2 regions of the Marinomonas sp. genome follow, and region 1 is predicted to be linked to the other one. Evidence: predicted binding sites of a transcription regulator. Region 1 holds the regulator's gene; the other holds the start of a gene.
What was found. Region 1 encodes LexA, which represses DNA repair genes until DNA is damaged. Its sites were predicted from a motif close to TACTGTNTANNTANACAGTA; they were not measured.
Positions count from the first base shown of each region.

Region 1 (15,579 bases):
ACATACTGACAAGCAGTGTCTCGAAAAACAGTTCGAGGTAAGGGTTATAACTTTAGTTGATAATTTAATCGCCAAATTGGGGATTTGTGGAACAAAAGCCAATCGGCACTAAAACAAACACACTAAAATCAGGAATAATTCTTTGTCTAACTTCTTGTTTAAGCTTCGTAATCCAGTGGATCTGTTTGGCCTTGTTCTGCAAACGCTTCTAAACGTTCGTAGCAAGCGCCACATTTACCACAAGATTTTTCGCGACCATTGTAACAAGTCCATGTATTGGCATAGTTAAGGTTCATATCCAATCCAGCTTTTAAGATCTCACCTTTTGAAGAATGTAGAAACGGCGTGACGATTTCGACAGACTGGTAATTGGCAATTTTTGATACCGCGTTCATGGCTCCCACAAATTCTGGACGGCAATCTGGGTAAATATGATGATCGCCAGAATGAGCACCGTAATAGACTTTGCCAGCTTCTAGTGATACCGCATAAGCAATCGCCATAGAAAGCAAAACCATGTTGCGATTAGGAACAACGGTAGACTTCATATTGTCGTCTTCATAATGGCCTTCTGGGATTTCTGTATCGCCGGTTAGCGATGAGTTCGCCATTAAGCTATTAATTGCGGTGATATCGACAACTTTATGGGAAATGCCTAATTCACGGCATACCTGTGTGGCGACTTCTAATTCTTTGCTGTGCTTTTGTCCGTAGTTAAAAGATAAAGCATAAACATCCAGTCCGTTTTGAATTGCTGTATTCAGAACGGTAAATGAATCCATTCCTCCCGAATACACAACGACGGCTTTTTCAGACATCATTTGGTTCCTCAAAAATAAGCCTAATTTGTTACTGCAAAAAAACAGTAACAAGGCGAGAGTTGATAAAGCGCGGAGTATAGCAGACAGGCAAACAATCAAAATAGAAATCTCAGAGGAAACAGAGCTTGTAACGGCTGGAATTTTGCGATATTTTTATATACGTAACTGGTTACCTATTTTTGGGTAGCCTTACTTTATTGTAAAAATTTTATTTGTTGGAAACTTCATGGAACAGTTCGGAGTACTGACACTTGGCAGTCGACTAAAGCGGTTAAGTGATCATTTGTTTATTCAAGTGCAAGAAATCTATTCCCAATGCGACATACCTATCTCGGCAACCTATTTCCCAATTCTTAGGCTGTTGCAGAAAACGGGGAGTTTATCAGTGATGGAAATTGCCGATCGCTTGCGCCTAAGTCATCCAGCGGTAAGTAAGCAAACCACCAAGATGATCAAAGAAAACTTGTTAGAGAAAACAGTCGATGAGCAAGATCAGCGAAGATCTTCCTTGTGTCTTTCTGAGTTTGGCCTAAGCGCTATGCAACGTGTAGAGCCAGTGTTACAGGAAATGGAAATCATCCTTGAAAAAATGACTGCTTTTTCTAGTGAAAATTTTATGGCTAGTTTGTCTATCTTAGAATCGCGGGTTTTAAATGGAAGCTTAGCGGATAAGGTGTTGGACCGCTTAGAGCCTATTGAAATTGTCTTGCTAGAAACGCAGCACGAAAAAGCGTTTTATGAGCTTAATATGGCTTGGCTTGAACGTTATTTTCCAGAGCAGATCGCCGAGAAAGACCGAAATATATTGCGAAACCCGCAACAAGAGATCATTCAGCAAGGCGGTGCTGTCTGGGTGGCGGTGCGTAAAAAGCAAGCGTTAGACTCTGTTGTCGGAACCATTGCGTTTGCTCCTGTGGGTGGCGGTACTTCAAGTGACAAAAGAGGGGAGGTGTTTAAATTATCTGTTGATGAGCATGCTCAAGGTAAAGGGATTGCTCAACGTTTGCTGTCCACGACGATTGATTTTGCTACTCAAGGTGGTTTTTCAACATTATCACTAGAAACGGCATCTTGTTTAGACGTAGCACGGCATCTTTATGATAAAAACGGTTTTGTTGAGAAACCATTTCCGATCCCTTCCTTGTACGCAAGAGCGGATGTCTATATGGAAAAATCATTAATATTGAAAACGAATTGAGATCCTTTATGAATACAATACAAGATATGCGGCGAGGTGCTGTAGCCTCCATTCCTATGATTATTGGTGGTATACCATTTGGTTTGCTGTTTGGTTCGTTAGCATCCAGTTATGGATTGAGTCCTTGGTTTGCTGTTGCTATGTCGGCCTTTGTGTTTGCTGGCTCTGCTCAATTTGTCGCGCTTGGCTTGATCGCATTACATGCACCCATCTGGGTAATTGTTTCGACCACTTTTATTGTCAATCTTCGCCATCTTTTATACGCCGCTGATTTGGTGAAATTCATAAAACATTTGCCTATGCCGATTCGAGTTATTATGGGCTTTGGCTTGATTGATGAAACCTATGCAGCGGTTCGCCCAATGTATGAGGTGGGATCAGCAAATGAAAAAAATGGCCATAAAGTCTACCTCGGTTCGTTTCTTTCCTTTTATGTGATGTGGAATGTGACCACCATTTTAGGTGTATTGTCTGGTGAACTTATTCCCGGTATGAGCGAATGGGGGTTGGAGTTCGCTATGGTTGCCACTTTCATAGGCATCATTACGCCATATCTGAAACATAAAGCCTTTTGGATGTGCTTGTTAAGTGCTGGTGTGTCTTCGATTATTCTATCTAATTTACCAAATAATTTAGGCCTGCTGGTCTCTGCAGTGATAGGTGTTGCGGTGGGATATTTTGCAGATACTTCCGCGAAAACGATTTCAAATTCGGACGAAGGCGTTCAAGAGGTAAGCAAATGACATTGTGGCAAGGAGTTCTGATTATTCTGGGTATGTTTATCGTGACCTTTGGAGTGCGGTTTGTTTTGTTTGCACGAGCAGATAAAGTTGTCATGCCTGCTTTTATTGAAAAAGCGTTGAAGTTTGTGCCTGTTGCAGTCTTAACGGCCATCATCACGCCGATGATTTTGATGCCGAATCAGTATATGGATTTTTCGTTATCAAATCCATGGTTATTGGGCGCGTTAGCGGCTTTTATCGTCGGTATTTGGCGTCAGCAGCAATTGCTAACTATTCTAGTGGGCGTTTTGGTTTTTTTCGTGGCGAAATACGGATTTTCATTATAAAAAAGGGAAAAACACTGAAAAGATTTTCTGCTCAATATCCCATGCAAACCTAAATACTATATACTTGCCGATCAAAGTAACAATATTGTTAGACCAACACTTATCGGGACTTACATCAAACATGTCAGAAACGTCTAAACCAGGTAATTTCATTACCCAAATCATTGATAAAGATAACGAATCAGGCAAGCATGGCGGTAAGGTTCTTACTCGCTTTCCACCTGAACCAAATGGCTACTTACACATTGGTCATGCTAAATCTATTTGCCTTAATTTTGGCTTAGCGCAGCGTTACAACGGTCAATGTAATCTACGTTTCGATGACACTAACCCAGAGAAGGAAAGTGTTGAATACATTGAATCTATTAAGCGTGATGTTGAATGGCTTGGTTTTGAATGGAAGGGCGAACCTAAGTTTGCTTCAGACTATTTTGATCAGTTGTTTGATTTTGCCGTGCAGCTTATTCAGGCAGGCAAAGCTTATGTCTGTGAGCTAAACGCTGAACAAATGCGCGAATACCGTGGCACCTTAAAAGAGCCAGGTAAAAACAGCCCATTCCGCGATCGCACCGTTGAAGAAAATATGACCATTTTTATGGACATGAAAAACGGTAAGTACAAAGATGGCGAAGTGGTTTTGCGTGCCAAAATCGATATGGCGAGCCCAAACATCAATATGCGTGATCCGATCATTTATCGGGTGCGTCATGTACATCATCACCAAACAGGTGACAAATGGTGTGTCTATCCAATGTATGACTTCACTCATTGCTTGTCTGATGCTTTGGAAAATATTACGCATTCAGTGTGTACGTTGGAATTTCAAGATCATCGTCCTTTGTACGATTGGGTATTGGATACACTAAAAACAGCTCATCCGCAGCAAATCGAATTTGCTCGCTTGAACTTAAACTACACAGTGACAAGTAAGCGTAAATTGAAACAGTTAGTGGATGAAAAACATGTTCATGGCTGGGATGATCCACGTATGCCAACTATCTCTGGCTTGCGTCGTCGCGGTTATACATCTTTGTCCATCCGTAACTTCTGTGAGCGCATTGGTGTGACCAAGTCTGACAGTGTTGTTGATGTTGGCATGTTAGAACACGCCATTCGTGAAGATTTGGATGCGAGCGCTAATCGCGCCATGGTTGTTCTTAATCCTATTAAGGTAACTTTGACTAACTACCCAGCTGACAAAGAAGAAATCTTCACAGTGAGTAATCATCCTAAAAACGAAGAAGCGGGCACGCGTGAAGTGCAGTTCAGCAAAGATTTATATATAGACGCTGCTGATTTTGCTGAAGTGCCTCCTCGTAAATGGAAACGTTTAACGCTTGATGGTGCTGTTCGTCTTCGTGGTGGTTACGTGATTACTTGCGATGAAGCGATTAAAAACGAAGCGGGCGAAGTCGTCGAGCTACTATGTCGCTATGATGAAAAAACGCTTGGTGTGAATCCAGAAGATTATAAACCAAAAGGTGTGATTCATTGGGTGAGTGCAAAACATGCGGTAGACGCGACAGTGAATCTTTATGATCGTTTGTTCGTCAATGAAGCACCTGATGCCAATTACGAAGACAAAACCTTCTTGGACTTTATTAACCCTGAGTCTTTGACAGTATTAACAAATGCGAAGGCAGAACCTTCTTTGTTGGTGTCTGAAAAAGGTCAAGGTTTTCAGTTTGAGCGAGAAGGGTATTTTTGTCGCGACTTGAAAGAAGAAGGTGTGGTGTTTAACCGCACTGTGACGTTACGTGATTCTTGGGCGAAAATTGAAGCAAAAGGAAATTAAGTACATGTTGAAGGTTTACAACACCCTTAGTGGGAAGAAAGAAATTTTCAAACCAATTGAAGAAGGTAAAGTGGGCATGTATGTCTGTGGCAACACGGTATACGACTTCTGCCACATTGGTCATGCTCGTGCGATGATTTCCTTTGATATTATTTCGCGTTTTATTCGCCATCTTGGCTATGAGCTGACTTATGTTCGCAATATTACCGATGTTGACGACAAGATCATTAAGCGTGCAGAAGAAAATAACGAGTCAACGCAGTCTTTAACTGAGCGTATGATCGCTGCGCAGCGTGAAGATGAATTGCGTCTTGGTAACAAAATGCCGGATCGTGAGCCAAAAGCTACTGAATTCATGCAAGAAATAATCGATATGGTGCAAACCCTTATCGATAAGGGGTTTGCTTATCAGGGAACTTCTGGTGATGTTTACTACCGAGCAACTAAGTTTAAAGATTACGGTAAATTAAACAACCGTAAGCTTGAAGATATGTTGGCTGGCGCGCGTATTGATGTTGAAGTAGCCAAAGAGCATCCGGCGGATTTTGTTTTGTGGAAACAAGCAAAAGCTGGCGAAGTGTCTTGGCCTTCTCCTTGGGGTGATGGTCGCCCTGGTTGGCACATTGAATGTTCTGCTATGTCGACTAATTGTCTTGGTAGTCATTTTGATATTCATGGTGGCGGGCCTGATCTTAAGTTTCCGCATCATGAAAACGAAATTGCTCAGTCAGAAGCGGCGACAGGCAAGGACTATGTAAACTATTGGATGCACTGTGGTGCGGTTCGAGTTAACAACGAAAAAATGTCCAAGTCTTTGGGGAACTTTTTCACGGTACGTGATGTGTTGGCTAAGTTTAATCCTGAGGTGGTTCGTTACCTGATGGTTTCAAGCCAATATCGCAGTGCGATTGATTACTCAGATCAAAGTTTGCTAGAGGCAAAAGTTGCTTTAGAGCGTCTTTACACTGCATTGCGCCAACAACCGGTTGCTGAGTCATTTGAGCCTACAATCTTCACTGAGCGTTTTGAAGAGGCCATGAAAGATGACTTCAACACAGCGGTTGCTGTTTCTGTTTTGTTTGAGCTGGTTCGTGAGCTCAATAAAGCGAAAACAGAAGATGCGGATAAAGCGTTAGTGTTGGCCGCAGAGTTACGCTCTTTGGCAGAATTGCTTGGCTTGTTGTTTCAAGATCCAGAGTATTTTTTGCAAAACAGCACTGTATCTGAAGGGTTGGATGAAGCTGCAATACAGGTCTTGATTGACGAAAGAACGCAAGCTCGTAAAGATAAAAACTTTGCTCGCAGCGATGAAATTCGCGATGAACTGGCTAGCCAAGGAATTGAGCTTCTCGATAGCCGAGAAGGCACGACTTGGACCAGAAGTTGAAGTGGTAAGTTTAAAATAATAAAAAAGGCGATGGGATCATCGCCTTTTTTATTAAGTAACTAAATAACGCTAGCGCTAGTTAGTCTTTGTCTTTTATCACTTTAACGGCTAATACGTCGCATGGGGCGCCGTGAAGAACGCCATTAGCTGTAGAGCCGAGTAACAGAGCTAGGCCATGACGGCCGTGACTTCCTACAACAATCAGGTCAACGCGTTTTTCTTCAGCAATGCGGTGTATTTCGCTTTCTATTCCGCCTTGAGATATGCAGCTTTCTTGAACGGGAACGTCTAATTGAGCCTCAAGAATGGCGATACGTTCTTTGGCTGTTTCTTGTAATTGTGCTTGGATATCTGTGATATCGATGGGTACATCACCACCATAGGCGTAATTGAGTGATTCAATGACATGAAGTATGGTAAGTTCCGCACCCGTTGCTTTGCAGAGCGCAACGGCTTTGTTAGCTACCTTTATACTTTCATCGGTTAGGTCAACAGCAAGTAGAATTCTGCTATACATCATAGAACACCTCCAAATTTGGCTCGATTAATTTATTTTAGTTTAAAACTAGAGAGACATTAAAATATGACCGCTCTTATTGTTATTTTTATTACACTTTCTTTAATGGGGTCAGCGTTATGGATTATGCCTCCAAAAAAAGAGCGTCAACGCATGGCTTTACGTATGCATGCTCGAAAACTTGGTCTTACTGTTCAGCTTACATCAATTGACCTCCCTGACAAGTGGGATAAATCAATGAATAGGAAAAAAACGATTGCCTATTCTTTTTATCGACTAAAGCCTGTAACTTCCTTGCCTGATTGTATTTGGCTGCTACCTTATGAAGTGTGGAAATATAATGCCTTGCCTGATGGGTGGTGGTCTAGTGAATTATTTGCATTAACGTCAGAGGCTAAAAAAATATTGGAAAAGCATAGATCGTTGTTGGTAGGAATAAAAATCGCGCCAGAGAGTGTGTCATTGTATTGGGATGAATCTGGTGACGAGGCGGTTTTGGAGGAATTGGCGAGACTTATAAACTCATTAGTAGAGTTAAAAAGCGTCACTGCATAGCGTGACGCTCGGTAAAATGAGAATTAGCCGTTAAGAGTTTTTAGGTAGCTCTAAATTTTGAAGAAGTGCGCTTAAGGCATCTTCGGGATTTTCACTTTCTTGCATAGCTGCAATAGTCGGTGACAGGATTTCTTTCATCCTATCGGTAACAAAGGTTTTTAATGTATTTTTTTCTGGGCGCTCTATTGAATCTGATTTAATATGCGACAAAATTACACTATAAAGCGTTTGTGCAACGCGCATGTCTCCGCTGTCAAAGTTTTTATTTGCTTGAACCATTTGGCGATTTAATTGAATCCATAAATTAAGCCAACGTAGATATTCATAACAAGCTTGATAATGAGAGTTGCTTATACGGCCTTTACGACGTAAATAAAGCAACATTTTGGCTAATTTTGTAAGGCGCTCTTTGTAGTTACTTTTTTCTTGGAAGCTAAAAGGTTCGGGTTCTGGGTTGAATGGAATAGGGTCGTTGTTTCTGCCTTCTTCAGCGGTTGCTATGCGTACTTCAATCTTTTCAGGATCATCGGAATATTGCAGAAGCTCTCGAAGTGTGTCTAGATAGAAATCGTAAAGCACATCGGTGGCAATAGTATCGGTATTAATATCTTTTAAACCGCGAATGTGTTGTTCAACACGATCCGCTCTATTTGATAATTGCAATTGCTTTACGCGTCGTTCAGTAATTTCTTTTTCTTTTTGATGGGCGCGTGATCCAATGACCACTGACAAAAGTACAATGATGATCAAAAAAGCAATGGTTAATATTTGAAGGGTAGCCATGATTGTCCTTAAGCAACGAATTCAGTATGTTAAATAAGAAATACTAAGTTCAGCAAGATTTAATGTGTGAAACAATACAGGGATCGCTTGTCATATAAAAGGTGTTTGCTTAATATCAGCGCCCCTAGAGATTAAACTTCGTGCAACGTGGATTTGCAGACCTACTTTATTAAAAGGCTTACACAGTTCAATGGGAAAATCACTGGTTATCGTGGAATCGCCGGCAAAGGCGAAAACCATCAATAAATATCTGGGCAACGACTTTATCGTCAAATCGAGTGTCGGGCACATACGTGACCTGCCTTCAGGTACAACTGCCACCTCTACGCCTCAAGAGCGTGCGAAGCAAGCTGCTTTGACACGTAAAATGAGTCCGGAAGAAAAACTTGAGTATAAAAGTAGCAAAGCGCGTAAACAGTTAATTTCTAGAATGGGGGTTGATCCAGAAAGTAACTGGAAAGCTCACTATGAAATTCTGCCAGGCAAAGAAAAAGTTGTCGATGAACTAAAGCGTTTGGCGAAAAATGCTGACACCATCTATCTCGCAACCGATTTGGATAGAGAGGGAGAGGCAATCGCTTGGCATCTTCGTGAAGCCATTGGCGGTGACGATACTCGCTATAAGCGCGTGGTATTTAACGAAATCACTAAAAAAGCCATCAAAGCGGCATTTGAAACGCCATCTGAATTAGACATGGATCGCGTTAACGCTCAACAAGCTCGTCGTTTCTTAGATCGAGTAGTTGGCTTTATGGTGTCACCTTTGCTTTGGTCAAAAGTAGCTAGAGGCTTGTCAGCGGGACGAGTTCAATCGGTTGCTGTGCGATTAATTGTCGAGCGCGAAAAAGAGATTCGTGCGTTTATTCCTGATGAGTTCTGGGAATTGGATGCAATGCTTGCGACGCCATCGAAAGAAGTTATTAAATTCGAGGCTGCAAAATACCAAGACAAAGAATATCGACCTGTTAACAAAGCGCAATCTGATGAGCATGTTGCTCGTTTAAATGATGCGAAATACTTGGTTAGTAGTCGAGAAGACAAGCCAACAAGCAGCAAACCATCTGCGCCGTTCATTACTTCTACGTTACAGCAAGCGGCAAGTACGCGTTTAGGCTACGGCGTTAAGAAGACCATGATGTTAGCGCAGCGCTTGTATGAAGGCGGTTACATAACGTATATGCGTACTGACTCGACCAATTTAAGTGTTGATGCGGTAGAGGCGTTGAGAGGTTATATTCTTTCCAACTTTGGTGAGGCTTATTTACCAGCTGATCCTATTCGATATAGCAGTAAAGAAGGTGCTCAAGAAGCGCACGAAGCCATTCGACCTTCCGATGTGACTGTGCGTGTTGATGATTTGCTTGGCATGGAAAAAGACGCGCATCGCTTGTACGACTTGATCCGCAGTCAATTTATGGCGTGTCAAATGACGCCAGCGGAATACACGTCTACGACTATCACTGTCACTACAGGTGAATACGAGTTTAAAGCCAAAGGTCGTATTTTACGTTTCGATGGTTACACTCGTGCCATGCAGACAGTTGCTAAAAAAGGTGAAGATAATATTTTGCCTGACGTAGGTCAGGGTGAATATTTGGATCTTAAAGAGTTATTGCCTGAGCAACACTTTACCAAACCTGTTGCGCGCTTTAGCGAAGCAAGTTTGGTTAAAGAGCTTGAGAGACGTGGAATTGGTCGTCCATCAACTTACGCATCTATCATCTCTACGATTCAAGATCGTGGTTATGTGCGTGTTGAAAATCGTCGTTTCTATGCAGAGAAAATGGGTGATATCGTGACTGAGCGTTTGGTTGATAGCTTTAATTCTTTGATGAATTTTAGCTTTACGGCACAAATGGAAGAGCAGCTAGACGATATTGCTCAAGGTAATAAAGATTGGATTAAAACGCTTAATGCGTTTTATAAAGATTTTAGTTCGGTGCTAGCGAAAGCAGAATCGCCTGATGGCGGTATGATGCTGAATGAGCCAACCCCGACAGATATCGAATGTCCAACTTGTTCTCGTCCAATGCAGATTCGTACCGCCAGCACCGGTGTGTTTATGTCTTGTTCTGGTTATGCCTTGCCTCCAAAAGAGCGTTGTAAAGCAACCATTAACCTAACACGTGGTGACGAAGCGATTGCGGTAGACGACGAAGAGGGCGAATCTAAAGCGCTTATCAATAAGCATCGTTGTAAGATCTGCGGATCTGCCATGGACAGTTATTTAATGGATGAGCATCGCAAACTGCATGTTTGTGGTAATAATCCTGCTTGTTCGGGTTACGAAGTAGAAACTGGTGTTTTCAAAATCAAAGGTTACGATGGTCCTACGCTTGAATGTGATAAGTGTGGATCAGAAATGCAGCTTAAAACTGGTCGTTTTGGTAAGTACTTTGGTTGCACTAACGACGAGTGTAAAAACACTCGTAAGTTATTGAAGAGCGGCGAAGCGGCACCACCAAAAATGGACCCCGTACCAATGCCTGATCTTGCTTGCCAAAAAGTAGAAGATCACTATGTTCTTCGTGATGGTGCAACTGGTTTATTCTTGGCAGCTAGCCAATTTCCGCGTAAGCGTGAAACTCGTGCACCTTTGGTTGAAGAGTTACTGCCATATATGGATCAAATAGACCCTAAATATCACTTTTTTGCAAAAGCGCCTAAAAAAGATTCTGAAGGTCGTCCTGCAATCATCCGCTATAGCCGTAAGACGAAAGAGCAATATGTCATGACGGAAGAAGAGGGCAAACCAACTGGCTGGAAGGCATTTTATGTTGGCTCTAAATGGGTGATTGAGGAAGGTAAGAAGAAATGAGTGGCGCTAGTTTAGCTAGCCTAACCAATCAAAAGCTGGATACGGCAAGACGCTTCATTAAGCAGAGTCAAGATAGTGACGAAGCATGGTTAAAAGTCGGGCTGGAAAGCTCGGCTATTTTCCAGTTAAGAAGCGCGCTTAATGGGCTGTTGAAAGAGGTGGCATCAGCTTACTCTTTAACGGGGACGCTTGATGTTACTAAATTATTAGCTGAGTCAGAAAGCAAGCAAGTCGTCGTTCCAGTTTTAGCTGAGTTGGCAGATTTACTGTCTCGCTCTGATTCTTGGTGTTTTCAATTGAACCAGGCCTATTTAGTTCAGTTTGAGTGTCGCGCCTCTATGTCATCAGTTGTTCAAAGTGATAACCTAATTGGTCGTGGAAGTGACGCAGGAGCGTCTGTAAGTTTTTATTTGGCCAAGTTGGTTGAATTGGTATTACGTTTTAGAGAAGAGTCATCAGAGTATTGAATATGAAAGAATCCTACCTAGAAATTGTTGAGCTAGATAACGGCGATATCGTCCTGCGTCCAGCCAGTGAGGGTGGTGAGGAAACCGTTCCATTAGCGACACTGCAGATTTCAGACGACACTCGATCTTATTTAAAGGATCGTTATTTTGAATTAGCAAAATGCATGTTTCATGCGGGCATTGATTTTGTTTATTCGGATGATTCGTTTTTTGACGATGACTCGGAGTATCTTGATGATGAGGAGTTTCGTCCTAAGATTCTGCACTAAATCAGCTATGATGATACCGATGGAGTTCAGCATAGGCTGAAATAAAAAAGCGAAGCACAAGCTTCGCTTTTTTATTGGAATAGTGTTTGTTTTATGTGGCAGCGGTTACTTAAAGCCCTTGGCGAATTACACCAACAGATAAGCCTTCAATGGCAAACTCTTCGCTTTCAAGGTCGACAATGATGTCATTGAACTCTTCGTTTTCTGGAATAAGTCGAACGATGCTGCCTTTTTGTTCGAAGCGTTTAACCGTTACTTCATCACCAATGCGAGCAACGACAATTTGGCCGTTGCGCACAGTAGTGGTTTTATGAACCGCTAATAAATCACCCTCCATGATTCCGATGTCTTTCATACTGGTCCCAGAGACAGACAAGAAGTAATCGGCTTGTGGTGAAAACATATTGGCTGGGATGTTCACATGAGAAGCAATGTTCTCCTGAGCCAAAATAGGGTAACCTGCAGCGACTTTGCCGATGACAGGTAAGCCAAGGTCGTCTGCAGGATCGTCATTTGATGCACGATCAACTAAGCGTATTCCCCTTGATGCGCCGGACAGCATTTCTATTGCGCCTTTTTTACATAGGGCTTTGAGATGCTCTTCGGCGGCGTTAGGAGATTTAAACCCAAGCCGGCGTGCTATTTCTGCTCTGGTCGGTGGAAAACCTGTTTCACCAATAAATTCGCGAATGGTTTCTAGTACGTCAGATTGTCTTTTGGTTAATTTAATCATAGGTTATCTGGTTGTTTATACAGTTACTGTTATTATATACAGCATTCCTAACTATACTCAATGATATAAATGCTTTCAGACGAACTAAAAAAACAGATTCAACTTGCATACCGAGCATCTTTGGATGCGAAGTCCCATAAACCAAGGGCTGGACAGCGCCAGATGATTGGTGCAATCGCTCGAACCTTGGGTAACATTAAACAAGGCTCGGAAGGCGAACGCCTTGAAGAAAAGCATGTTGCCGTGATTGAGGCCGGAACAGGCACAGGTAAGACCTTGTCTTATTGCCTTGCGGCGATTCCTATTGCGAAAGCCCGTGGCCTCAAATTAATTATCTCTACGGCAACGGTCGCGCTTCAGGAACAAATCCTACATAAAGAATTGCCTGACTTGCTCGAGCATACCGATCTTACTTTTAAGTACACTCTTGCTAAAGGGCGGGGGCGTTATTTGTGCTTGAATAATCTTGAGGGCTTTCTTAGCTCAGAAGAACAAGCTATGGATGATATGTTTGCGGGCCTGTTTGAGCAGCACTTGCATTCTGATGATGTGAACACTGTCCTTTATCAAGAAATGGATGCCGCTTTGCAAAAAGGCGACTGGGATGGCGATAAAGATAACTGGGCGGGCATCGTTCGAGATCAAGACTGGCGACGCTTAACCACAGATCATCAGCAATGCACCAACCGTAATTGTGCGAATTATTCCGCCTGCCCGTTTTTTAAAGCGCGTGCTGAAATCGAAGTGGCTGATGTGATTGTTGCCAATCACGATTTGGTATTGGCGGATTTGTCATTGGGTGGTGGCGCGATTCTTACTCCTCCAAAAGAAACCATCTATGTTTTTGATGAGGGTCATCATCTTCCTGATAAAGCGATAGGGCACTTTCGTCATGAAGTTCGCTTGCAGCAAAGTATTGCTTGGTTGCGTCAGCTAGAAAAAAATCTAGTCAACTTAAAGCAAGAGCTAACTGACGATGTTAGTCTGACTGGACAGCTATTACTAAAAATCCCTCAGCAAATACAAAGTATCGTGAACTTTATCCAATATGCCCAGCAAGGTTTAGCGCCTTATATTCAGGGATTGGGTTTAGATCAAGAAAATAATCAGCACCGCTTTGAGTTTGGTCAAATTCCAGATGAGTTGCGCCAGCTGGCTTACAGTTTACAAACGTCTTATCAAAAATTATTCAACAACATTGAAAGTATCCAAGACGAATGTAAAAAGACGAAGCAAAATGAAGGGATGGGTGTAACACCGGAAACAGCAGAAACTTGGCAGCCTATTTTGGGTGTCATTCTTGGTCGTTTAGAGCAATGCATTGGGCTTTGGCGTTTATATTCTACGGTTGACGATCAGAACTTTCCGCCTAATGCACGTTGGTTGGTTTTATCTGGTCAAGGCATGGAACAAGATATTGAACTCGGTGGTTCTCCGATTCTTGCTGCGAACACATTAAGGCAGCAGTTGTGGGATAAATGCTTCGGCGCGGTAGTAACGTCCGCAACGTTAACCGCGCTTAATCAATTTCATCGTTTTAATATGCGATCTGGCGTGCCACGCGAGAGTGAATACCTACGAGTGATTAGTCCGTTTAATTTTCAAGAAAGTGGTCTTTTAGTGGTTCCAGATATGGAGAATGAACCTAATAGAGTAGAGCAACATACCGCAGAAATTGTTACCTATTTAGATAAGCATGTGAATACGGAAAAGGGCAGTTTGGTGTTGTTTTCGTCTCGCCGTCAGATGGAAGAAGTGGCTCAGTCTGTGTCTGCTGGTTTGCAAGAAATACTCTTAATGCAGGGCGAGCAATCTAAACGCGTTATTTTGGATTCACATAAATCTCGTATTGATGAAGGGAAAGGCAGTTTGTTACTTGGTTTAGCCAGTTTTGCAGAAGGGGTGGATTTGCCAGGTGATTATTTAACCTGTGTGTACATAGCCAAGATTCCTTTTGCTGTTCCAGATGATCCTGTCGAAGCCACGCTGGCGGAATGGATTCAAAAACGTGGTGGTAATCCCTTTATGGAAATAACAATCCCGGATGCTTCTTTGCGTTTAGTGCAGGCAACTGGAAGACTCTTAAGAAGTGAAAAAGACTCAGGTGAAATACACATTTTAGACAAGCGCTTGCGTACCAAACGATATGGATCGCAATTGATTAACAGTTTGCCGCCCTATAAGTACCTTCCCTAGGTTCAACAAAGCGTAAGCAAGGGGTGATAAAGCTTTACCAATTAGGTACACTCCTTGCACAGATTATTAACCTCAAAACACAATAGAAGCGTAAAGATTCCAATATGGAAAACCAAACTCAAGAAGCACGATCAGAAACAACAGCAAAACCAAAACGTACTCGTCGCCCAAATAAGCGACCAAGAAATAATGATGATAGCCCTGCAAGCGTTCAAGCTAATGCACAAACAAGTAGTGAAACAACATCAGCAGGGAATGCAAACTCTAAAATTTGGTCCATAGAAGATTTTCCGGTTGCTGAAGTTGAAGGCAAGATGCGCTTCCATGATTTAAATCTTCCTGATCGCGTCATTAAGTCTATTGCAGAAATGGGGTTTGAATATTGCAGTGAAATCCAAGCTGAAACCTTGCCAATGACTTTGTTGGGTTATGACATTATTGGTCAAGCTCAAACAGGGACCGGTAAAACGGCTGCTTTTTTAATCGCAATGATCAGTGATTTTCTTGATTACCCGCTTGAAGAAAAAAGAGCGAATAATTTTGCACGTGGCCTGATTATCGCACCGACTCGTGAATTGGCGATACAGATTGCCGATGAAGCGGTCAAACTTACGTGGAATTGTCATTTGAATGTCGTGACTTTGGTTGGTGGTTTGAGCTATGAAAAACAAAAGATCGCATTAGAAACTGAAAATGTTGATATTTTAGTCGCTACGCCTGGCCGTTTGTTGGATTTTGCCCGCAGTCGTAAAGTGCAATTGGGTAAAGTAGAGTGCTTGGTGCTAGATGAAGCTGACCGCATGCTGTCTATGGGCTTTATCCCTGATGTAAAAAGCATTATTCGTATGACACCACACAAAGAAACACGACAAACTATGTTGTTTAGTGCGACTTTCCCGAAAGATATTCAGGCATTGGCGCAGCAATGGACTTATTTCCCGAAAGAAGTGTCTGTTGTTCCAAAAGAAGCA
Region 1 covers NZ_OZ245329.1:2,912,577-2,928,155, reverse strand. The annotation lists gene queC (7-cyano-7-deazaguanine synthase QueC) at 159-818, opposite strand; gene ACO05V_RS13990 (bifunctional helix-turn-helix transcriptional regulator/GNAT family N-acetyltransferase) at 1,048-2,019, shown strand; gene ACO05V_RS13985 (AzlC family ABC transporter permease) at 2,028-2,762, shown strand; gene ACO05V_RS13980 (AzlD domain-containing protein) at 2,759-3,088, shown strand; gene ACO05V_RS13975 (glutamine--tRNA ligase/YqeY domain fusion protein) at 3,210-4,883, shown strand; gene cysS (cysteine--tRNA ligase) at 4,888-6,270, shown strand; gene ACO05V_RS13965 (universal stress protein) at 6,350-6,790, opposite strand; gene ACO05V_RS13960 (hypothetical protein) at 6,854-7,342, shown strand; gene ACO05V_RS13955 (DNA topoisomerase I) at 7,373-8,125, opposite strand; gene topA (type I DNA topoisomerase) at 8,316-10,943, shown strand; gene ACO05V_RS13945 (DUF6586 family protein) at 10,940-11,410, shown strand; gene ACO05V_RS13940 (hypothetical protein) at 11,413-11,679, shown strand; gene lexA (transcriptional repressor LexA) at 11,789-12,412, opposite strand; gene dinG (ATP-dependent DNA helicase DinG) at 12,482-14,608, shown strand; gene ACO05V_RS13925 (DEAD/DEAH box helicase) at 14,713-15,579, shown strand, end outside.

Region 2 (15,579 bases), 1.5 Mb from region 1:
AAACGTACTTTTAACGTAGGCAATAAAGACAAGGCAGGAACCAAAGACTCAAAATCATGACCATCTGATCCTAAACCATGCAACCAAATGATAGCAGCATCAGGCTGCTCGTTCGTTTCCACTAAAACAGAGGGCAATAATTTAGTCATTTTTAACACTCCAAAAAAATAGGCTATCGCAATTCGCTATAGCCTATCATATTGACGTTTCCCACTCGACAAGTAGAGCTCACTACTGTCTCTTATAAAGTGGCTTTTGACGTTGAAATTTAGTGCTCAACTGGAAAGCGCATTTCCATTACGTCTTGCTTTTCATTTAATTTCATTAACACATCTGCTTTATTTGGCATCACAGCCAACATATGCCGAGTTAATCGCTCGTAATATTGCATAAACTGCTTCAACTCTTCTGAAGACATAACCTTCAAATCGATGGTATCAAGTAGAACACCATGAATATCATGAAGGTGATTTTCCAAAACTCGTTCTTGTTTGTTGCGCCAGTGGTAGACAACATCGTAGTTTGGCGCCTGCATCCAAGCCATTAAATCAATTTGCGAAAATAACGCCTTATAATCGTCTTTTAAAAGTTGATTCACCTTATTACGCCACACTCCATCGCCATCCATTTCAGCTTCAAGCTTATTCAATGGCTGATCCATTCCTTCAACCATAGGTGGCGCACCCACACACCAACCTTCAAACAGAACAACATCAACTGGCCCCTGAACCTCTTGCCACAAATGCACCGCTTTTCGGTCATCAATCGACTTATCAAAACGAGGAAATTTCATCACTTCCCCATCTTTAAGATTTTTCAATCGTTCAAACAGTGAGAGAGCAAAACTAACATCATGCGTTCCAGGCACACCACGCACTGCAAACATTGGCGTAGTCTGATTGGAAAATTTCATACGATCTTGCCGAGTACTGTATAAATCATCCAAACTGATCACAATACAGTTTAAATCGAACCCTTTGCTTAATATGCGACTAATAACGGTGCAAAAGGTGGTCTTTCCACACCCTTGTGCGCCACCAACCCCGACAACCAAAGGCCCCTTTCCTGCATGGGCCTTTTGACTTAGCCAGCTAGAAAACGGTAGGTATAATCCATCCATTTGATCAATCAAAGAAGCATCAGCATACAAACAGCTCAATGTTTGCTCCACTTCAAACCGCAACCGATGCGACAAGGGATCAGGCATACTTAGTTTTGTATAATCAAACTTACTCTGCTGTTTCAACATAATGAGCACCTCCGAATTATTCATTCTTCAGTATAGTAAGAAGCCACAAAATTGATTGGAATTTACATTATTAAACAAAAGGCAAGTTCAATTGGTGAGGTTCAGGGGGAGATAAGCGATAACCCACACCGATTAAACGAACCGGACGGCGAGACCGAGAATACGCTTGCTGCAATAGTTGCGAAAACACATCATCTGACAACTTAGCCTTGATTGGCTGCTCTACCGTTGTTTGCTTAAAGTCGTCAAATTTCACCTTAAGATAATATTTACTGAGTTGAGATTCGAAGTTCCTTCCCGTCATCCGTTTTTTCAAATCGACCAGCAAAAGAGGTAAAACGGCCTGACACGCATTAAGATCAAGCAAATCTTTCGAAAAAGTATGCTCCACAGAAATGCTTTTTCTTTCCCGAGATACCGTCACAGGTCGCTCATCAATACCAAGGGCAAACTGCGACAAACGAAACGCCATGCTACCAAAGCTTTTCTGTAAAACTGAAAAGTCCAAAGCCTGCAGGTCAGAACACTTAAAAACCCCTAACGTCGCTAGTTTTTCTTGCGCCACACGACCGATTCCAGAAATAAACTTAACAGGAACATCAGAAACGAACTCAAACTGTTTTTCTGGTGTAACCACCGTTAAACCATCAGGCTTATCCCAATCACTTGCCACTTTTGCAATAAATTTATTTGTCGCTACACCAGCGGATACTGTAATACCAACTTCGTTCAATATTCGTAAGCGTATCTCTTCCGCTATGCGTGTCGCACTACCTTGAAAATCCGTTGAATCTGTTACATCGAGATACGCCTCATCTAATGATAACGGCTCAATAATATCGGTAAAATCACGAAAAATAGAATGCATTTGCTCTGAGGCAATTCGGTATTTATTCATATTCCCGGGGAGCACCAACAAGGCTGGACATAGCCGCTTTGCGACAGACGTCGGCATCGCAGAACGCACACCGAAAACACGAGCCGCATAGTTAGCGGTCGATAACACACTCCGACCACTTTCAGGGCCGCCAATTGCAATAGGGATATCGCGCAGACTTGGATCGTCGCGCATTTCTATCGCCGCGTAAAAACAATCAGCATCGATATGAATAATCTTACGATTCTGCAACATAACACCCAAAGAAATACTGTATAAAAAGACAGGTCAAAGCATCTCAAAAACAACGCCATCAATCCAATAAAAACTGTAAAGTCTCTTCTAGAAAAAACATATGAGACGTAAAATAACCGAGCAAATTCGAAAAAACGCACCAAAAGAACAGTTTTACTACCAAAAACGAAGAAAAAGCGCTTTTTTAAGCCCTCAAACATGGACGATATAGAGCAAAATGGTTTACATTTTGTCCATAAGATTAGGCATGTTGAAAAATAAAAGGATTTTTTAAACAAACTATTCATTTTTATACCTGCAGCGTTGAATCGCTAAATTGAATTCACATCATATAAAAATGTTTTCTCAATGCAGGATATCAAGGCAAAGACTTCCATAGAAAGGGCTACACCATGACACTATCGTTTCGAATTTTTTTAATTGCCTTAGGTGCAATAACCCTTGCTGGCTGCCAAAACCTCAACCAACAAAGCGCCACAAGCGAACCATGTACCACTGTTGCTCCTTGCAATGGAAATAAAGTAGGAGATAGCTCATCAAACGGGTACGTACAAAATGGCGCTTTAAATGCCAACAATTCTATTGCGGTCATCAAACAAGAACCAATTGTAGTAACTGCTACAGGTTATGCTGCAATGGTAACAAATAAGCGTTACACGAAATCTCAAGCACGCATAATGACTCTACGTAGCTCCATGCTAGATGCTTATCGAAACTTGTCAGAGCGTGTCTATGGCTTGAAAATTGACGGCTCCAGCTCATTAAGCAACATGGTTCTACAAAATGATGAATTAAGAACCTATGTTGATGCCTACCTTGTCGGTGCGAAAGTCGTTTCTCAACGTGAGCACGAAGATGGCACTTTCGAAACCGTTGTTGAAATGGCGCTACAAGAGAATTTTCGCCAATGTGTAAGTTCTAACAGTCCTCAAAACGATCCAAACTGCAAAATCCAGCCAGGCTATCGAGCGGTTAATGTCCAAAGTTCTACCCCAACAACTAACTTCTATAGCATTGAATAAATAATGTCTCTATTGATTCGATTACTCGCTTTTACGCTGAGCCTTTCCTTATGCTGTACTGCTTTCGCAAAAAGTGTCGATGCAAAAGGTGAAGCAATTATTTATGACAACGACATCGCAGATGCCCGTTACCGAGCGACTCAACAAGCAATTAAACAAGCGGTGCTTGAGTCTAGTTCTCGGGTTAATGTTAAAGACGAGCTTTATAATGGCGAATTAGAATCAAATCTGGAAATCCGCAGCTCTGGCCGGGTACAGCAAGCCCGAATTATTTCCGAAGAACAAAACGGAGACTTCCTGACAGTGATTGCACGTGTTGAGGTAACCCCAGATTCACAATGCAGCACAGGCCCAACAAGCTATTACAAAAAAACCGTCGGCGTAACAGGATTTGAACTACAAGTTCCTCAGCAAGCCAGACTCGGAGAGCTCAGCAACATATCCAGAGAGTTACCAAAAGATCTCGCTGACGAAATAAACAAACAAGGTTACTTAAGAGCCCTAACCGCTACCAACATAGCCATCTACCCAGATCTAATAAATGCACCTTCTTCCACAAACTATGACGGCTCTCTCACTAACGTCACACGCATAAGCGAACAGCTTGGTGTCCAGTATATTATTAGTGGCGTTATCAGAGATATTGGAGAACTATACTTAAGGCAGCCAGATAACAAGAACGCAAAAGACTTATTAGATGAAAATATCGATAAAGAAAGAAACTTTGTGGTCGATATCTATATTTATGATGGATTTAGCGGCGCCTTACTATTCGAACACAGATACAACGAAGTAGGTAACTGGGATGTGTCTGATCACTCAAGAATAGGCTTTGGTAGCGCAAAGTTCTGGACAGTGCATTACGGAAAAGTCGTTCAACAAGCCCTAAAAGAAAGCGCACTAGACACCAGTGAACAACTACGTTGCCAGCCATTTATAGCCAATATTTTTCGTACAGAAGGCAACAGAATACACATATCAGCTGGATCTTTAGCTGGAGTTAAACAAGGCGATAAATTCAATGTATATCGGCGCTACGAAGTATTCAACCAACTTCAATCCGCCCAAACTCAGCTGAATAATGCGAATATCAGTGTTACAATCAAGCAAGTTCAACCCAACTTCTCCGTTGGGGAACTTGTTGTTGATTCACACATACTAAATGTACAACAACAAGATGTTGTAATTGCTTGGTAATTTTTACAGAATGACGCCCGCACATTAACGGCGATTTTTATTTTTTTAGGACAGATCCAATGAATAACGAACTACTACACCACTTAGAACAACGCATCAACGAAGCCGTAGACGAAATTAACTCACTACGTAAGCGCATTTCAGAGTTAGAAATGCAAAACTATGAGCTAAGTGAAGAAAAAAGCGAAATTGAAAACACACTAAACCAAACAAAAGAACAGCAGTCTAATTGGGAGTCATCACTTTCCCAGATGCTGAATAGATTAAATCAAATGGACGATAAACAATGAAATCACTCCTACTTGCAGCTTTAGTCCTAGTTAGTGCTCATGCATCTGCTCAAGATCAAATTGCGAGTCTAGTAACCTTCGAATCGACAGCCGCTCGCCCAAATAGCGACACCGGGCATACCAACATAACATCTATACTCAACACAGAAATGGAATATACACTGCCGGAAAATATCTCCTTCCATGGTGGTTTTTCATTTGTACTCGGTGAGAAGTTCGAAAGCTCTGTCACTATAGGCTCTCGCTTTTACAGCGCCACTCCTGCATTTCAAATATTCCCAGGCATCCCAATGTGGTCTTTCATTGGGGGGGGCGTTTCATTCCTTGAGGATACGGTTTACTACCCTGAAGCAGGTTTTCGAATTGCCACATCAAATACATCACGCCTAGATGTATTTATTAAAATTTTAAACAGTAGCAACGACATCTATGACAAACACGTCATGATTGGTGCCGGACTTACTTTCTAAGAAAGATGAAACTATTACCTATTCTCGTCGCTAGTTTATTAATATCGACGACTTATGTTTGGTGGCAAAACGGCAACAACATCGCCGTCATCCTGCCAAATGAGGATCAGCGAAAAGAAATGATTGGCACAAGCAATACACCCAGTATTCCGCTGACTCCAATAAAAAATTGAGCCTTGTGTTTTATGGAACAACTTATTGCTAAACTCGAAGCAAGGATTAACTGGCTAACGCAGCAGCTAAAAAACGCCAACGAGGAAATACAAAATTTAAAGGAAAGGAACGACTCTTCCATTGAATACAGTGCTTCAATGGATCTATTGCAACACATGGCAGATCGCTCAACTGAAGATCAATTGCAGCTTTACATTGAAGACTCTCTTGATCTTTTAAATGACATATCTGCCCCGAAGCAAGCAATCAAATCAGACGCAGTTGAATATCAACTAAATTTTGACTTATTGCACGAGCATGCTGAAAGCAGCACCACAACCACGACAACAGAACAGATTGATTACATGACCACACAACAACCTGAGCTTAACGGCTTGCAAGAAGACGACAAACTAGTCGATACCGACATTAGCGTACAAGAAGCAAGCGACAGCACCATAGAGACAGCGACGTTGACGCCGGAACAAAGAAAGCGCCAAAAAAATCAGAAAAACAATCGCCGTCTAATAAAAATGCTTGAAGACCGTTACCCCAAAGCGTTTGACTGGAATCAGCCTAAGCCTCTAAAAGTCGGCATAGACAAAGACATGGTGCTGGACGATGACTTCAACGCCAGCAAGCAAAAACGCGCCCTAGCAGCTTACACACGTTCAGACAGATATAAGAAATGCTTATTATCAGGCCAGCCACGAATTGACCTAGAAGGCATTGCTGTAAACAACGAACCAGCTCTACCTGAATCTATGATTCCAACTAAAGCTAAAACAGCGACGACAAGCAGACCTGCAAAAGAAAGACCTGCCCAGCCAACTCGCAGCAACAAACCAAAGAACAGAACAAATTCAAAACCTAAGCAACCTAAACCTGCTCAAAGCGCCCCTAAACAAGAAGATATTTACGATAACCTATCTCCTGAAGAGCGTATGAAAGCAAAGTTAGAAAAACTACTAAATAAATCTTAAAAAACTGTTTACATCATAAAGCGCGATGTATACTATACGTCGCGCTGCTGTGGAGGGGTTCCCGAGTGGCCAAAGGGAGCAGATTGTAAATCTGCCACGAAAGTTTCGGTGGTTCGAATCCACCTCCCTCCACCATTAGCAGTTTCTATTTAAGATTCAATATCTTACATCCTGCAGTATAAAAATCGTCTTACAATATCCAGCTCGCCCATCCGTTTTACCACAGACAAAACACCACCTTATTAACAACTTTATCCACAAGACAATCACTCCCACACACACCTCCATCTTTACAATCCTCATAAAAATAGACACCCAAAATCAGCACAACAACCTCTTAATTAGCCACAACACACCCAAAGCCACCAATATTATCAGCCCTCAACTCAAGCCGCACCACAACAAACTCCCCCCAGAAACCGTCATACCAGCACAAGATATCAACGCAATAACCAGACTTATACACATAAAAAATCCGACAGTGCATCTAAATGTCGCTCTTGTTTTCGAAAGGGGCATCCAGCTCTTCGGTTTTGCCTTCGAACAGTAAAATATCGAGGTCATAATCAGAGGATCGGATGACGAGAGGAGATGCTCGACTTATCTTAAGGCTGTCGCTGTAGTGGCATAGCTCTGTGTCGTTGACGCAAGTTAACCGATAGTAGATTTTGAAATACCCCTCTTTATCGACTTCTACATAAGTGGAGGCTGAGTGCCTTATGAGCCAATCCCTTGCGCATGATTTGAATTTTTTCTTTTACCGATGTGGTTTCAATTGGCTCATCAATGTGAAAGAAACGATACATGGACTTTCCTGTCTCATCTTCACCTATGTAATTGCGCCAATCCCCCTGTATTCGGGTTAGATCACCAATATTTCTACCTACGCTAGCCGTTCGATCTTCTGTATCAATTAGGGTGATTTTATAACCCAAATGGGGAGGCTCTACCTATACAGAACGTTCATCATATGGCGAACCAGGGAAAGGTGTGGGGGAGGATTCACCTTAGCCATCGAAAAGCACGGTGACATCTCTAATTGAGCCGGGGGCTTTGACAACCCAGCCATTAGGATCTGCTCCCTCTTTGGGAGTGCAGTCGTTTGTTTTCAGAGAAGGTGAACAGCCCCTATCAAAAAAACTCGAATGCGACTTTTTTCTACCTCAACTTGCATGGTCCCCCAAATAGTTTCAAAGTTTTGATAATAGTTTTGCATTGTTCTTATTTTCTTTTCTGCTAGGTCACTGTCTATGTCGGCGGAAATTCGATAGTAGGATTAAAAAGTACTTTAAGCATAGGTCAATCTGCTATGCCGCTTAGAAGATATAAAAAAAACCGCCTGGTTAATAGTTGATACTCTCTTATCACTATTAGAGCTTAAATAAATTAAGGCTTTTCGTTTAGGTTCAAATTCGCTACGCGAAGAGAGGCATCTTGATTAATCAAAGATCAATAGCCTTTACACCGCGAGCGGCTAGAAATCAACCTCCGAGAGGTCAATATAATATATCAACAGCCACTAAATAAAATCATCGCTACCAAAATCGTCAAAACCTCCCTGATCAAAGGCACCTTGATCCACTCCACCAGCATCAATATCACTTTGATCCATATTGGCTTGATCAAAACCCGCCTGACCAAAGCCACGATTAGGATCTAAACTCTCACCGGATTGATCAAAGCCTGTCTGACCAAAACCGCTTTGGTCTGCCTCTGTCGCTGCTCCAAGATCAGAAGCAGCTGGCGTTTCATTGATAATATCGACCATTTCAGTTTGTGAATGATGGCTAAACATGTTCATTAACATATTGCCAACGACCATGCCTCCAGCCACACCAGCGGCGGTTTGCAAGGCACCACCTAAAAAACTACCAGCACCAGAGCGACCTCGACCAACACTTTGCGATTGACTGTCAGCCTGATTCCTTGCCTGTTGATTACTTGATTGACCAAAGCTTTTTTGAGAACCATTGCTTCTCCCCCAACCTGAACCTTGCTGAGCGGAATCTTGGGAAGAAGTCTGCTCGCCACCAAATAGCCCAGACAAGAAACCGCCAGAACTAGGCTTTTCCGACGCTCCGCGCTCTAACTCTTCAACCCGAGCATTTAACTGCTTTAACGCAGCTTCTTGCATGATAATCGTTTGCGCCATGTAATAAGGCGCAGCTGGATTCGCAACAAGGTGTTTGTTAATCTGCGCTTCTGCTTCTTTGTCTCGCTCACCTGTGTTTTTCTCAGCAATATTAATACGCTCAAACAAACTATCAATTAAACCGTTTGCGTCGTTACTCATGCTCTTGTCTCCAACGAAATAATAGTCTGCAGGCAAATGAAAAAAAAGGGGCCTGCGATCTCTTAATGATAAGGCCACAGAAAACGCGAACAAGTGATTAAAGAGTCAGGAAAAAGGAAACAAGATCTTGAAATGAGTTAAGATTTTTACTTAGTTGCGAACAATAAACAAAGCACTAGGCTGAAAACAAAAACGCCAGATCAAAGTGTCTTGATCTGGCGTTTTTTAGTGTCTGCAATCTAGTCGCGAGCTTAGCTTATAGCTCATCGTCGTGCTCTTCGCTTTCTAGATCTTCATTTTCGTCTTGCTCGTCAGCATTATCACGTTTTGTACGTTGTGCTGGCGTGGCTAGAATTTCAAGATAGAACTCAGTCCATTCTTGGCTTTCAGCAAAGCTGATTTTTTCATTGATTTGAGCAACATGAATCTCTTCAGCCAAGGCTTCGGTTTGACCAAAGCGACAATCAAATCCCCAAAAGTCAGCGTATTCTGGCAATTTTTTATTGCGCTCTCTTTTTAGATATTTTTTAACTTCGTTTTTCGTTGCTTCGATTAGGCGTGGGTATTTGATGGTTGGGTGAGATAACTTAAAGGTCTTTTTCATTGGGATCCTAAAGGATTAAAGATCAGGAGCTGAGGTTATCATGCTCCCATTGCAGAGCATGATAACGGATCGCCTTATTTGTCGCCATGAATTAGTCGTTAAAATACACAGCTGCTGGCAATCCACCAGCCACATATCAGACAGTTTTACTTTAATTACTCGTTATTCAGCTTGATAAGCCATCAATAAACGATGAATAAAAGCCAGCTTATCCCGCACTGCTGGAACCAAAACAAAAGGATATAAATCCGGTTGCCCCATGCCACGATTCAAATTGTTCACAGCAAAGGTTAACGGCACATATTGCGCGAGAATCTCGTCAAAATTATCGTGTCGATAAGGGTCGATGTTCACCATCACTGCAAGGTTTTGTCGATTTGAACCAACGGGTTGAAGACTCAAACCAAGATCACTGGCCATTTCCAAGGTATCGACAATATGCAGATAATGCGCCCATGTTTCTGCCCAGTCTTCCCAAGCATGTGAAGACGCATATACACTCACGAAAGACTGCTGCCAATCTGGGTTTGGCGTTTTGTAATGAGCCTCTAACGCATCGGCGTAACTGGCACGATCATCGCCAAAAAGAGCCCTAAAATCGGCTAAAACCTGTTCATCATCAAAAACCAGCTGATCCCAATAATAATGACCAATTTCATGGCGAAAATGACCTATAACGGTTCGATAAGACTCTTTCATGTCTTCGCGCATTTGCTCACGGTCGACCGAATTGCCCTCAGCAGCGTTAATAGTTACCTGTCCAGAAGCATGGCCTGTCATGGCGCTCACATCTTCTGGCACCACATTATTTTCAGAAATAAAATCAAAGGATAAACCGTCTTCTGGCTCTGTTTTTTTACTCACTAAAGGCAAGCCAAGGCGTAACAAAGAATACACCAAACGATGCTTAGCAAACTCCAATTGTTGCCACGCCTGACGTTCTTCTATTTTCTCTAAATTCGGAATATGACGGTTCAATTCACAGGCCATACAAAACGTACTGCCACCCTCTTCTACCAACCAGTTACAGACTTGATGCTGATGGTTCTCACAGTAATACCAGCGTTTTGCAGGGATGGATTTATCGGCCATCGCGTACCAAGCATTATCAATCGACTTTAACGCGCTAATCACCAACTGATCAGGCAAAAAACCCAACGACGACGAACATTGCTCACAGTGGGTGTTCTCAAATAACACCGTCTGTCCACATTGCTGGCAGCTGAAAATTTTCATAAAACTCCTGCTATCAAAAAGATATGCCTGTGAATGTAAAAAAGTAAAAGACAGAGAAAAATCGAATATTTGATCGACTCAACACAATTGCACCTTGCTAGGATCATAGTTTACAGTACGGAAAAACGCCTACCTCTTTATTTGCGCGTATGGATGTTCTTTCCGTTAATCTAGCCATTGAGACAACACATTGCTGAAGAAAAATAACAAAAGCTTCACCACCATTTCAGATGTGGCAAAATACGCCAAAGTGGGTAAGACCAGTGTTTCACGTTACCTTAACGGGGAACAAGACAAATTATCAGAAGAGTTGCGAGAAAAAATCGCGCAAGCCATTGCTCATCTTGATTTTCGTCCTAACCATTCGGCTCGCATGCTCAGAGCTGGACACTCAAAACTGATCGGATTATTACTCGCGGATGTGACCAACCCTTATTCTATCGATGTGTTACAAGGAATAGAGCACGTTTGTCGCCGTGAAGGCTACATGCTGATGGTATGTAATACAGATAATGAAAAAGAGCTGCAAGATCGCTATTTATCCTTGCTCGAAGCCCACCGAGTCGATGGCATCATCGTCAACACGGCTGGCATGGCACAAAAACAAGTCAGCAACTTAAAGCGCATTTCCTGTCCTTTGGTATTGGTTGATAGGATCAATACTTCCCTCGGCTTCGATACGATCGGACTCGACAACGAAGCCGCAGCAAAAGAGGCTTGCGAACACCTACAAGCCCAAACTTATGAATCTATTTTAGTGGTTACCGAATCTATCGCAATTGATCCTCGCCAAGCAAGGGTCGACGCCATTCAAGCTTTCGCCAAAGAAAACGACAACATAACCTGCGATGTCATTGAAATCGAAAAGATGAGCGTCAGCTTATTAGTCAAGGTCATTACAGACTTCATCGCCGCTCACCCAAATCGCAAAAAAGCCATATTCACTACCAATGGTGTCGCCATGATGAGTACAGCGAAAGCCTTGAAGCAGCTAGACATTCGCATCGGCACGCAAATTGGTTTAATCAGCATAGACGATCCTGAATGGGCGCAACTGTTCGAAGGCGGCATAACTGTCATGCGCCAACCCACTCAACTCATAGGCCAAACGGCTTGCGAGCGATTGCTTGCTCGAGTCCAAGGCAACAACGAGCCACCTCAGCACATCAAGCTCAAAGCTGAACTCGTTATTCGTCACTCAACCTAATTCAGACTGAACAAAAAAACACCACAAAATCATTGAAAAGCGATTGACAAACCCTATCTATGGAACCGATTCCATGATACTTTCATCGAATACTATTTGACCTCCATAAACACAAAAAACCTCAGGGGCAATCTACATGCAAAACAATCAAACACACTCTTTTGTCACTCTTGGTGAAGCCATGGCCATGTTTGTGGCCAACACACCTGGCCAACTTGCTGACATAGAAGAATTCCATCGCTCTTTAGCTGGGGCGGAAGTTAACGTTGCTATTGGTATGGCACGTTTAGGTTTTGAAGCCAGCTACATTAGCAAAGTCGGTAAAGACAGTTTTGGTCAATTTATTCGCCAAGCGATCAGCAAAGAAAACATTCGTACGGACTGGATTTCTGAAAGCGCCAATCACGCCACTGGCTTTATGCTGAAATCCAATGTCACCGATGGCAGCGATCCTAAGGTCGAGTACTTCCGTCGCAACTCTGCGGCTTCAACATTGAGCACGACAGATATCGACAATACCTTATTCAAAGCGGGCGCACATTTGCATCTTACTGGCATCTCTGCAGCCGTATCAGTATCGATGCGAGACGCAGCGAAACACGCGTTAGAACTCGCCAAAAAACAAGGCTGCAGCGTTTCATTTGATACCAACTTGCGCCCTTCCCTATGGCCTGATCAAGCGACCATGGTCGCCACTATTAATGAGTTTGCCTTTGCCAGTGACATCGTTCTACCAGGCATAGAAGAAGGCAAAATCCTCGCGGGTAGCGACCAACCTGAAGTGATTGCAGACTTTTATCTCCAGCATGGCGTCAAAACGGTTATCGTCAAACTCGGTAGCAAAGGCGCATACTTTAAAACCAGTAATGGTGAATCTGGCACCGTCGCTGGCTTTCCTGTAGCAAAAGTGGTCGATACGGTTGGTGCGGGAGATAGCTTTGCCGTTGGCGTGATATCTGCGTTGCTTGAAGGAAAAGCAATGGAACAAGCCGCTCGCCGGGGCAATCTGCTAGGCTCTTTAACTGTGCAAGTTCGTGGCGACAGCGAAGGCTTGCCAACTAGAGCCATACTAAGACAGTTAGAACAGGAGTCATAAAATGAAGAAAAAAGTCATTTTATACCGAGACATTCCAGCAGCAGAGCGCCAGCGACTCGATGATCAATTTAATGTCATCTTCTTTAATGGCATCAATGAAGATAACAAAGCTGCTTTTATCGCCGCTCTTGCTGACGCGGAAGGCTTAATTGGCACCAGCACCAAAATGAGCTCAGAGCTATTGAGCCTTGCACCCAAGCTAAAAGCCGCATCAACAATTTCCGTCGGCACAGATCTTTATGATTTAAATTATCTCACCGAACGTGGCATTCCCTTAATGCATACACCAGGCGTACTAAACGAAACTACCGCCGACACCATGTTTACTCTAATAATGTGCACAGCTAGACGCGCTGTTGAACTATCGAACATGGTGCGAGAAGGTCGCTGGACTAGTAACATAGGCGAAGCACTTTACGGTACCGATGTGCACGGTAAAACCCTTGGCATTATTGGTATGGGCCGCATTGGTTATGCCATTGCCAAACGCGGACATTTTGGTTTTGATATGAAGATTCAGTACAGCAACCGAAGCCGCAAACTAGACGCCGAACAAGACTTAAATGCCACCTATATGGAGATGGAAGAACTGCTGAAAACATCCGACTTCGTCTGTGTGATGACGCCGCTAACCGCGGAAACCGAACGTTTGATTGGTGCAAAAGAATTCGCCATGATGAAGAAAAGCGCCATTTTCATTAATGGTTCCCGTGGCAAAGTGATTGACGAAGCGGCTCTTGTCGACGCCTTAAACAATGGCACTATTCGCGCGGCGGGTTTAGACGTCTTTGAAGTCGAGCCACTACCTGGTGACTCACCGCTTTGTAAACTCGACAATGCAGTCTTGTTTCCGCACATCGGCTCAGCAACGGCAGAAACACGCCTTGCTATGATTACTTGTGCAGTCGACAATTTAATCAACGCTCTCAATGGTGATATCTCGCAGAACTGCGCCAATCAACATTTGTTAAGTAGATAGCCTTTTGGCTATCTACAGCCCCATACCTACTCTATTTCTCCTTCTAAGAACAATAACTTGACCCAAGTCAGCAGCCATAAAAATGACTAATGCTACTCTTTCACTTATGGAAACCACTATAGTCGAGGGGGATAAAATGTCTAACTTACCGGTATTTAAAAACGAAAAAGATCATCTTTATTTGCCATTTATGAGCAGCTTCTATAATGCCTTCGCTCAACCATTTGGCTGGGCGCTGTTCCGCATTATTATCGGCGGCATGCTGGTTGTGGAAGGCTGGCCAAAAATCATTGCTCCTTTTGCTCAAGTGGGCTTTGTGGAAAACCTAGGCTTTTATCCCGGTTGGCTTTGGTCACCCATGTTAGCTGGCATGCAGTTCTTTGGTGGTATGTTCATTGCCGTGGGATTAATCACCCGACCAATCGCAATCGCGAACGCGGTTATGTTGGCCATTACGTTATGGTTCCATGCTGCTCACCCTTATGGCGACGCTTTATTAACTCAAGCTGGTATAGACGCACTAAACGCTGGAAGTGACTTCTTCACACAAAATGGTATAAAACGTTTGGCTGATGGCGGTGGCGCGTTTCTTTCTTCTGTACAACTAAAAGCAGAACTGGCTTCTATCTTCTGGACTGCTGGCGCATTGTTAATTGCAGCGTTCGGCGGGGCTCATTTCTCGCTAGACCGCCTACTTAAAAAACAATTCTAAAGCTGTACGACAACTATAAAAAAGGAGCCTATTTCAACTTGGCTCCCTTTTATACAATACATTTTTCCCGCCACAAAACCCACATTATAAAACCGAACGAAATCGAGAAAAACGCGCAGCATCAATGATAGACCAGAGATGAAATACCGCTCCAATCAACCACATGAAAAATAAAATAACGGTCGCGCCCAAGGCATAACTCACAGCAGTTGCCACAAAAAAGAACAATGCCATAAAGATTCGGCCTTGGACCAATTGACCTAATCCAGGAATAAAAACATTACAAAGTGCAGCAATTACATTGCCGCCTGAACCTTGACCAGACATAAGCGCTCCCATCATAAAACCACTAAAAAATTAAGAATAAGGACAAAACAGATAAATGGAAAGCAACTTCCATCACCTGCTATTACTAGAAATACGCTTTCTTATCCTGATAGGCTTGTTTGACGTGCTCTATCAATAGCCTCAACTTTTCAGGCAGGTATTTAGTAAACGGATAAATGGCGTAAACCCCCAGTCGGCGCGGTTGATAATCCGTCAAGATGACGATGAGCTTACCTTGCAGCAAATCTTCATACACACAACAGCGCGGCACATAAACAATGCCGAAGCCTGCCAAAGCGGCTTTGCGTAAAGCTTGGGCGTTATTCGTGGCAAAGCTACCGCTGATACGTACGCTTTCCTCCACTGTTTTTTTGCCAACACCTTGCTTGGTAAAACGCCAATCAAAGGACCCTTGGGCTTGGTAGGTATAAGCCAAACAATTATGGTCCTTCAAGGATTCTAAATTGGTAACTTCACCATATCGCTCGATATAACTTGGCGAGCAACACACCACCCAATTTGATTGAATCAAAGGCTTGGCAATTAGGCTTGAATCTTCCAACTTGCCCGTGCGAATCGCCAGATCCAGCCCTTCTCCGACAAGATCGACAAAATCATTTTCAAGACGC
Region 2 covers NZ_OZ245329.1:1,447,562-1,463,140, reverse strand. The annotation lists gene ACO05V_RS06885 (alpha/beta hydrolase) at 1-149, opposite strand, end outside; gene ACO05V_RS06880 (hypothetical protein) at 269-1,249, opposite strand; gene dinB (DNA polymerase IV) at 1,320-2,381, opposite strand; gene ACO05V_RS06870 (LPP20 family lipoprotein) at 2,774-3,403, shown strand; gene ACO05V_RS06865 (flagellar assembly protein T N-terminal domain-containing protein) at 3,407-4,600, shown strand; gene ACO05V_RS06860 (cell division protein ZapB) at 4,660-4,890, shown strand; gene ACO05V_RS06855 (hypothetical protein) at 4,887-5,360, shown strand; gene ACO05V_RS06850 (hypothetical protein) at 5,366-5,533, shown strand; gene ACO05V_RS06845 (ProQ/FINO family protein) at 5,546-6,496, shown strand; tRNA gene ACO05V_RS06840 (tRNA-Tyr) at 6,548-6,631, shown strand; partial or broken gene ACO05V_RS06835 (hypothetical protein) at 7,504-7,772, opposite strand; gene ACO05V_RS06830 (DUF2076 domain-containing protein) at 8,016-8,789, opposite strand; gene ACO05V_RS06825 (DUF6172 family protein) at 9,046-9,393, opposite strand; gene ACO05V_RS06820 (zinc-binding metallopeptidase family protein) at 9,556-10,629, opposite strand; gene ACO05V_RS06815 (LacI family DNA-binding transcriptional regulator) at 10,820-11,836, shown strand; gene ACO05V_RS06810 (sugar kinase) at 11,973-12,932, shown strand; gene ACO05V_RS06805 (2-hydroxyacid dehydrogenase) at 12,934-13,911, shown strand; gene ACO05V_RS06800 (DoxX family protein) at 14,048-14,623, shown strand; gene ACO05V_RS06795 (hypothetical protein) at 14,708-14,950, opposite strand; gene ACO05V_RS06790 (LysR family transcriptional regulator) at 15,036-15,579, opposite strand, start outside.
Region 2: a site for LexA is predicted at 2,396-2,415, ahead of dinB (DNA polymerase IV). Genes of this name have one in related genera too.